4 regions of the Roseibium sp. RP-7 genome follow, and region 2 is predicted to be linked to each of the others. Evidence: predicted binding sites of a transcription regulator. Region 2 holds the regulator's gene; each other region holds the start of a gene.

Region 1 (2,205 bases), on a different contig from region 2:
TGATCAAGGCTCTCAGCGGAGCCGTGCAGCCTGATGGCGGAGAGATCCTGCTCGATGGCAAGCCCGTCCACTTCACCTCGCCCATCGACGCCCGCGAAGCCGGGATCGAGACGGTGTACCAGACCCTGGCCATGTCCCCTGCCCTGTCGATCACCGACAACATGTTCATGGGCCGTGAGTTGAAGAAACCTGGCTTCCGCGGCACCTGGCTGCGCCAGCTGGACCGAAAGAAGATGGAAGAGATCGCCCGCGAAAAGCTGAACGAACTGGGGCTGCTCACTATTCAGAACATCAACCAGGCCGTTGAAACGCTTTCCGGCGGTCAGCGGCAGGGGGTGGCGGTGGCACGGGCGGCCGCTTTCGGCTCCAAGGTCGTGATCATGGACGAGCCGACCGCCGCTCTCGGCGTCAAGGAAAGCCGGCGCGTGCTGGAGCTGATCAAGGATGTCAGGGCCAGGGGCTTGCCCATCGTACTGATCAGTCACAACATGCCCCATGTCTTCGAGGTTGCCGACCGTATCCACATTCATCGGCTGGGCAGTCGGGCTTGTGTCATCAAACCGTCGGACTTTTCCATGTCCGATGCGGTGGCGATCATGACCGGAGCCATGGATCCGCCGGACAGCATGGCGGCCTAGGCCAGGGTAGAAAAACGGGAGGTGCCTTTCATCCGGCGCCTCCTACCCGGGACCTCATCCCGAAGAGAACCGAAAGGCTCGTCCCGAAAGATGGGCAGCAAATTCGGTGCTTGTGGCCCATCCTTCGAGACGGGCCCATGGCCCTCCTCAGGATGAGGTGGTGGTTTGATAAGCCGCTGTAGGGAGGAGAAAGGTCATTCAACGGGTGCCATTGGCAGGCCTCGTTGGAACAAATAAGGGAGCGGGAGAATCCGGGTTCAGCACCTCTCCCACCCGAACCCTCGTCCCGAAGAGAACCGAAAGGTTCGTCTCGAAGGATGGGCGGCAAATTCAGCACCCGTGGCCCATCCTTCGAGACGGGCCTATAGCCCTCCTCAGGATGAGGTGGTGGTTTGATGAGCCGTTGTGGGGGCAGAGAAGACACATGCAACGAGCGCCATTGGCGCGCCTCGTTGAAACCAATAAGGTGGCGGGAGACACCGGGTTCAGCCCACTCCTACCCACACCCTCATCCTGAGGAGAACCGAAAGGTTCGTCTCGAAGGATGGGCGGCGAGTTCGGCGCCTTGCGGGCCTCCTTCGGATGAGGCGGTGGTCTCAAAGGCCGCTGCCGCGAAATGACACAAAGCCATGAATCCGCCGTCGATGCGGTTCCTGACAAACGACGAAAGACCAGAACGTATATGTTTTTGATTTGCGGCGAAGCACTGTTCGATCTCTTTGGAGAAGCCGGTTCCGGCGACAGTGTTTCTTTCGACGCCCGTATCGGCGGATCCCCCTTCAACGTGGCCATGGGGCTGGCGCGCCTTGAAGAGGGCGCCGGGTTTTTCGGCGGCATTTCACGCGATGCCCTTGGCGAACGTCTGGTCCAGAAGTTCCGCAGTGAAGGCGTTTCGGAACGCTATATCCTGAGGACTGACTACCTGACGACGCTCAGCCTCGTCCAGAAGGATGAGCATGGCTCTCCTGCCTATACGTTCTACGGCGAGAACGCGGCTGACCGCATGGTGACCGTCGATGACCTGCCGCAGTTCGACGAACCGCTATTGTTTCTGCACATCGGGTCCTACACGGCACTGGTCGAGCCGGTTTCGGCCGCCTTCAGGGCTCTGATCGAACGCGAGCGAGACCATACGCTGGTCTCCTTCGACCCGAACATACGCCCGACCGTGGTGCCGGACATGGCGCTCTGGCGCCGCAATACGGAAAGCCTTGTTCCGTTGACGGATGTCGTCAAAGTGTCGGACGAAGACCTTGCCCTGATCGCTCCCGGTGAACCCGTTGAAACCATTGCCCGCGCCTGGCTCGGCATGGGGGCTTCGCTGGTCATCGTCACACGGGGCGGCGACGGTGCAACCGCATTTGCCGAAGGCATCGAAGTCAGCCGTCCGGGCATCAAGGTAACCGTTGAAGACACCGTTGGCGCGGGCGACACCTTCCAGGCAGCCCTGCTTGCAGGGCTGAAACATCTAGGTGCAACCAACCGTGATGCGCTTGCAGCCCTTGACGCCGGCCAGCTAAATCGTCTTCTTGACTTCGCTGTCGGGGCAGCTGCCATCACTTGCTCC
Region 2 (2,205 bases):
CGCACCAAGGACTGAGCTCCGCCGTTCTCGATCTTTCCGGGCTCACGCTCGAAGCGTTCGACTTCGTAATGCCTGCCTGTGCAATCGATGACCGACATGCAGCCTGGTACAGCGACACGCACTCTTCGAAAGGCGCAACGCTGGAGTCCGCAGTTGCCATTCTCGGGATACGAGATGGTGAATGGTTCGCTCATGTACACGCTTATTGGCACGAGGAAGAAGCCGAGCACCTTGGCCACTTACTGCCGCATACGCTGAAGGTTGCGCATCAGGGGGCTATCAAAGGGTACGGCCTGCAAGGCGCAGCCTTCGTGGCATCGCTGGATCCGGAAACCGAATTCACGCTGTTTCGTGTGCAACAGGATGACGAACAGTCACGGACAACCGACTACAATGCGCTTATCACCACACTCGCTCCGTTTGCCGACCTGACGGACAGCATCCAAGAACTCGCAAAAGAGCTGAAAGCACCCTCCTACGAAGTCTATGGACTGGGCAGTCTGGCCGGAGCAGCGTTCCGCGATGCCCAGCCGATGACAGGTCTGATCTCCGAGATACTCCTGTCTGCAAACGCTGGCGCGAAACCGAAGCAAGAGCTTTGTATCCCAATCCGCGCCGTTGATCTCGAAGGTGGACTGCATCGGGGCATTCTCACCGCTGGTGGCGCGCCGACTTTGATCACCTGTGAACTGCTGATCATGACCGGATCGAAGGACGACCTGAATCCGATATCGGAGACGGATTGAATACGGCAACTTGTTCGAAGCCAAGAACAGTAAGAGAACATTTACCCTTGCAGAACACAATGAGAACAGGTACCATGTTCTTGATTTGTACCAGATGTTTTCTCGGTCAGGGGACGCCTACATGCTGACGCGCAAGCAGTACGAACTGCTCATGTTCATTCACGAAAGACTGAAAGAAACCGGTGTGCCGCCGTCTTTCGACGAAATGAAGGATGCGCTCGACCTGCGCTCCAAGTCCGGCATTCACCGCCTGATCACTGCGCTTGAAGAACGTGGCTTCATCCGGCGCCTGCCAAACCGGGCCAGAGCCATGGAGGTTGTTCGTCTTCCGGACTCCATCGCACCCGGCCTGGGCGCTCCACGGCCAAGAGGCAGCTTCTCACCTGAAGTCATTGAAGGCTCACTCGGCAAACCGGAGCCGGAAAAAGCTGCACCGGTGCCGGTGTCCAGTGTTACGGAAATTCCCGTCATGGGCCGCATTGCAGCCGGCGTGCCCATCGAGGCCATTCAAACACACAGCCATTCCATCACAGTGCCGCAGGACCTGCTTGGTCGCGGGGAACACTACGCGCTGGAGGTTCGTGGTGATTCCATGATTGAGGCGGGCATTCTGGACGGTGATACCGTTCTTATCCGCCGGACCGACAGCGCCGACAGTGGCGACATCGTGGTTGCACTTGTGGACGATGAAGAAGCCACCTTGAAGAGGCTGCGCAAGAAAGGCGCTTCCATCGCTCTTGAAGCAGCCAACCCGGCTTATGAAACCAGGATCTTCGGTCCCGGCCGCGTTCGTGTTCAGGGCCGCCTCGTTGCCCTGTTTCGTCAGTATTGACCAGTCACTCCTCTGCGCGCGCTTCGGCCACTGAGGCGCGCTCGGCTAGACGCAGGCTATCTCTTGTTACCGTACCCTGGTGATGCCAGGGGCGCGGTGGATCAGGGATGGCATACTTCAGTTTCTTGATTTTCAGATTTTCGTTTGGCGGATGGCCCGGTGCACTGGCACCGCTCGTAGCATTTGCGGCCTCGCTGAAATCACCGGGCGATAGCCAGATGGAGACGGCACCACGTTCGGTGCGCGTACCGCGATCCAGGACGAGGGCTGCACCGCAGCTCTCCGGAGCGACAAGATCGGTCACGACCAAATCGGCATATCGGCAATCCAGCTGAAACGCTTCAAATGTCTTTGGCTGCGCGATTGCAAGAAACGATTGCCTGCTATCCAGCCGTTCTGCGTCCTCTGAATTGACGTAGGCCCTGATGACACAACCGTCGTCATCGCAATTTCTTTGAGGCGATTTCATCTTGCGCGACAAGATCGCATCATTCCTCACTCCTTCCGACTGCAGCCAGAGATCACTTGCAAACGATCTCCCCCTTGCTGCGTAACGCAAAGTTCCCGTTTCATCGCGGGCAGCTATTCGAGAGCCGCTTGCAGCAATCTGGATATCCGGAGGCCGGC
Region 3 (2,205 bases), 1.9 Mb from region 2:
TGGTCGGCATAAGGACCTCTCCCGCGCATGCGCTCGCCCCATTTCGCGTCATAGTCCTTGCCGCCGCGCATGGCGCGGATCAGGTTCATCACATGGCGGTAGCGGTCCGGACGCTCTCGCAGCAGCCAGTCCCGAAAGAGTTCCGACACTTCCAGGGGAAGCCGTAAAAGGATGTAGGCGACCTCCGTCGCGCCATGCCCGGCTGCCGCTTCCAGAACGTTTTCAATTTCGCTGTCTGTCAGGGCTGGGATCACAGGCGCCATCATTACAGACGTGGGAATGCCCGCGTCGGAGAGAGCCCGGACGGCTTCAAGCCTTTTGTGGGGGGCAGACGCACGCGGCTCCATGGCCCGGCAGAGCTTCTTGTCGAGCGTCGTGACCGACAAGGCAACCTTCACCAGATTTCGTTCTGCCAGCCTCGACAGAATGTCGATATCTCGCGTGACCAGGGCTGACTTGGTGACGATCGCAACCGGGTGGGAGCAATTATCCAGCACTTCCAGGATCTCACGCATCAGCTTGTAGCCGCGTTCCATCGGCTGGTAGGGATCAGTATTGGTGCCGATGGCGATCACGCGCGGCTGATAACCGGGGCGGGAAAGTTCACGTTCAAGCAACTGTGCGGCATTGGGTTTGGCGAACAGCCTGGTTTCGAAATCCAGGCCCGGAGACAGCCCCATGAACGCGTGGCTCGGTCTGGCGAAACAGTAGATGCATCCATGTTCGCAGCCCCGGTACGGATTGATCGAGCGGTCGAAGGAAATATCCGGCGACTCGTTTCGGGTGATGATTGTGCGCGCACGCTCTTCCTGCACCTGGGTTTTCAGCGGCGGCAGGTCTTCAAGCGTTTCCCAGCCATCGTCGAAACATTCACGAGTTAATTTCTCGAAGCGGCCGGAGGCATTGAGCGCAGCCGCGCGTCCCCGCCGCCTGTGCTCGGCAACGGAGCGGACATCGGGTACAAGGCCGGCTGCGTCGGCTGGTAGTGAAATCTCATCGGGGGGGCTGAAGGGCACGCGAGAACGTCCAGGTTACGAAATGGAACATAACAAGAACATTATCACGACGCCAACGCGACGCAAGATGCTGTTTACACCTTGTGGGTTTTGACCTTCAAAAGATGGTGGACTGCAGACCAGGCCGGAATTCAGGAACCGCCACGGTCATCGTGACCTGGCCGGCGACCAAGGTATTTGATCAGGATCGCATCCAGCGTCCCGTCGGACTGCATCTCGCGAATGGTTTCGTCGTAGCGTCCGGGAAGGCTTTTGATGTCCGGGTAGGTCGAAGCTTTGGCAAAGACGTTGTAGTAGGGCTTCGTTATCAGCGGCAGCGGTAACGTCGCCAACTGGTCCAGCCTCCCGGCCTTCTTTTCCTCGTAGAGCGTGCTGATGGTGTTCATGGGAACGGCATCCACACGCTTTGCCAGCAGCATGCCGATCTGGAGATTGTTGCTGGCGACCGTCTGAAAATCGAGGCCGGCGTTGAGGAACTCCGGGGTATAGGCGAAATCCTGCGTGATACCGATCTGCAACCCCTTCAGGTCGTCGTAGCCTTCGAAACGGATTGTTCCGGCATCTTCGGCGCGGATGAAGAAGCTCCAGCTGATGTCGATGTAGCTTTCGTCCGGATAGTTCAGGTACTCCATCCGGTCCGGCTTCTTGGAAAACAATAGCAGCATGTCCGCCCGTCCGGCGCGCGCTTCCTGTTGGATGCGAGTTCCGGAATCGATCAGTTCCAGCGAATAGGAAAGGCCGAGACGGCGCATGACTTCATCGAGAACTTCGACGTCGATACCCTTGTAGACCCCGTCTTCGACAAACTTGTATGGCTCTTCCGGGGTTGCCAGCACCACGAGGTCTCGGGCCGATGCTGTCCCGGCCAGCAAAGCCAGGGACAGAACAAACTCGGCGAGCCCCATCAAGATCCGGCCGAGCGTCTGCGTCAGGTATCCTGCGCCTGAAGTTGGCTTTTGATCGGGTGTCGTCATGGCGCGATCGCTTGGGTTCTGGTCGAAGTAAGAGCTTTCAGCTTTGGTATGCACTCTTAAGATAACATGAAATCCGGCAGTTCCATTTGCCAGAGAGGGGCTATTTTCCTGAAAACCGTCAAATGGATACCGATCGGTTTCACACTGGAGCAACTTTTCACGGCCCTATGACAAATGTGAAAGAGGTACTGCTACAGCTTTCGCCCGGTCTTTTC
Region 4 (2,205 bases), 250 kb from region 2:
CCCGGTAGGGCAGAAAAAGATCAGAACGGAATTTCGTCGTCCATGGGGCCGCCACCGCCACCGGACGGACCGCCGTAACCGCCACCGCCGCTGGAACCGCCGCCATAGCCACCACCAAAATTCCCGCCGGAACCGGAGCCGCCGCCGCCGAAGCCACCTCCGCCGCCGCCTTGTGAGTCATTGCCGTAATCGGGAAGACCGCCGGATGCACCGCCACCTTCGCCGCGGCCGTCAAGCATGGTCAGGTTGGAGTTGAAGCCCTGCAGCACGATCTCGGTGGAGTACCGGTCCTGACCGGACTGATCCTGCCATTTGCGGGTCTGAAGCTGGCCTTCGAGATAAACCTTTGATCCCTTGCGCAGATATTGCTCCGCAACTTTGCAAAGACCGTCGTTGAAGATCACGACGCGGTGCCACTCCGTCTTTTCACGACGCTCACCGGTGTTGCGGTCGCGCCAGGATTCCGACGTCGCAATCCGGAGATTGGCGATCGGGCGGCCATCCTGCGTACGGCGGATTTCCGGGTCTGCTCCCAGATTGCCGACCAAAATTACTTTGTTGACGCTGCCCGCCATACTGAACTCCTGTTTGTTTTTCGTTGACCCCGCCGACGATGTTCGTGTGCTTCTCCGGCACGTGTCGATAAACGGTCAACGTTGCAAGCTTTGCTGCTAGAAACCAGAACCCTAACGGCACGCCAACAGCTTCGCCGCTATTTTCGCCAGGCTTCACTCATTTTCCACAAGGCAACTCACAAACTGCCGCCTGGTTCATCCGCCTAAAATTCGAGCAAAGTCGACAGACACAATCCTTGATTGCGCCAAGTTACAATTTGCTCCACTTTTGTTCCAATCAAGCCCCGATTTTTCTGTCAGGACATTATCTCACGAACTGCGAGGTTTCGGTCACCTATTTCTGCTCGGCTCCTGACGCGGCAATCGTTAATGTACTTGTTTTGTTCTTACCATTTCTGTAAAAGCGATTCAATCAGGCATCGCATCGACAAGTGCCTCCAGCACGATAATGAAAATGCCTCACTGGAAGCTCCGCCCGAAACTGCTATATCGGGGCAAACAGACATCATCGGCAATGGACCATCTTAGCGTATGCGAGAGCAACAATCGGCTTTGGGCGACGCATGCGGTCAGAAAGAACGACAATGAAGACAGCCAAGGGATCGCAGTCGGAAGAAGCCTGGAAGGCGGACCCAACACGGGTCATCAGCATCCGTGGCGCACGAGAGCATAACCTCAAGGGCGTCGATCTGGACCTGCCCCGCGACAAGTTGATTGTCATGACCGGCCTGTCTGGCTCAGGCAAGTCGTCACTCGCCTTCGACACCATATATGCAGAAGGACAGCGGCGGTACGTGGAAAGCCTGTCCGCCTACGCGCGTCAGTTCCTGGAAATGATGCAGAAACCGGACGTCGACCAGATCGACGGACTGTCGCCGGCAATCTCCATCGAACAGAAGACCACGTCCCGCAATCCGCGCTCCACGGTCGGGACGGTTACGGAAATCTACGATTACATGCGCCTTTTGTTTGCGCGTGTCGGCGTTCCCTATTCCCCCGCCACCGGTCTGCCGATCGAAAGCCAGACCGTCAGCCAGATGGTCGATCGCATTCTGGAACTGGAAGAAGGTGCCCGCCTCTACCTGCTCGCGCCGATGGTTCGCGGCCGCAAGGGCGAGTATCGCAAGGAACTTGCCGAGCTGATGAAGAAGGGTTTCCAGCGCGTCAAGATCGACGGAACCTTCCATGAGATTTCCGAGGCCCCTGCCCTCGACAAGAAATTCAAGCACGATATCGACGTCGTCGTAGACCGTATCGTCGTGCGTGACGATATCTCCGGTCGGCTTGCCGATTCACTGGAAACGGCGCTGAAACTTGCCGATGGCATTGCAATTGCCGAATTTGCCGACAAGACCGACGAGAACGGCAACCCGGAACGGCTGATCTTTTCCGAAAAATTTGCCTGCCCGGTATCCGGCTTCACCATTCCGGAAATCGAGCCGCGTCTGTTCTCGTTCAACAATCCCTTCGGCGCCTGCCCCACTTGTGACGGCCTTGGAACAACACTCGCCTTCGAGGAAGACCTGGTTGTTCCTGACCACTCGCTTTCCCTGCGCGAAGGAGCTGTCCTGCCGTGGGCGAAGACAGGGTCGACATCACCTTATTATGCCCAGACGCTGGAAGCACTCTG

What was found. The regulator LexA, encoded in region 2, represses DNA repair genes until DNA is damaged. The targets are predictions, from matches to a motif close to TGTTCNNNNTGTGTTCNG.
Region 1: the regulator LexA is predicted to act here: its motif matches at 1,053-1,070, upstream of ACVDG9_RS17045 (carbohydrate kinase family protein).
Region 3: the regulator LexA is predicted to act here: its motif matches at 1,040-1,057, upstream of ACVDG9_RS04605 (PA0069 family radical SAM protein).
Region 4: the regulator LexA is predicted to act here: its motif matches at 946-963, upstream of uvrA (excinuclease ABC subunit UvrA).

What each region holds. Positions count from the first base shown of each region.
Region 1 covers NZ_JBRKQA010000002.1:515,991-518,195, forward strand. The annotation lists gene ACVDG9_RS17040 (ATP-binding cassette domain-containing protein) at 1-638, shown strand, start outside; gene ACVDG9_RS17045 (carbohydrate kinase family protein) at 1,321-2,205, shown strand, end outside.
Region 2 covers NZ_JBRKQA010000001.1:2,908,136-2,910,340, forward strand. The annotation lists gene ACVDG9_RS13105 (hypothetical protein) at 1-746, shown strand, start outside; gene lexA (transcriptional repressor LexA) at 868-1,578, shown strand; gene ACVDG9_RS13115 (ComEC/Rec2 family competence protein) at 1,583-2,205, opposite strand, start outside.
Region 3 covers NZ_JBRKQA010000001.1:1,006,755-1,008,959, forward strand. The annotation lists gene ACVDG9_RS04605 (PA0069 family radical SAM protein) at 1-992, opposite strand, end outside; gene ACVDG9_RS04610 (substrate-binding periplasmic protein) at 1,148-1,990, opposite strand.
Region 4 covers NZ_JBRKQA010000001.1:2,653,304-2,655,508, reverse strand. The annotation lists gene ACVDG9_RS11975 (single-stranded DNA-binding protein) at 21-575, opposite strand; gene uvrA (excinuclease ABC subunit UvrA) at 1,160-2,205, shown strand, end outside.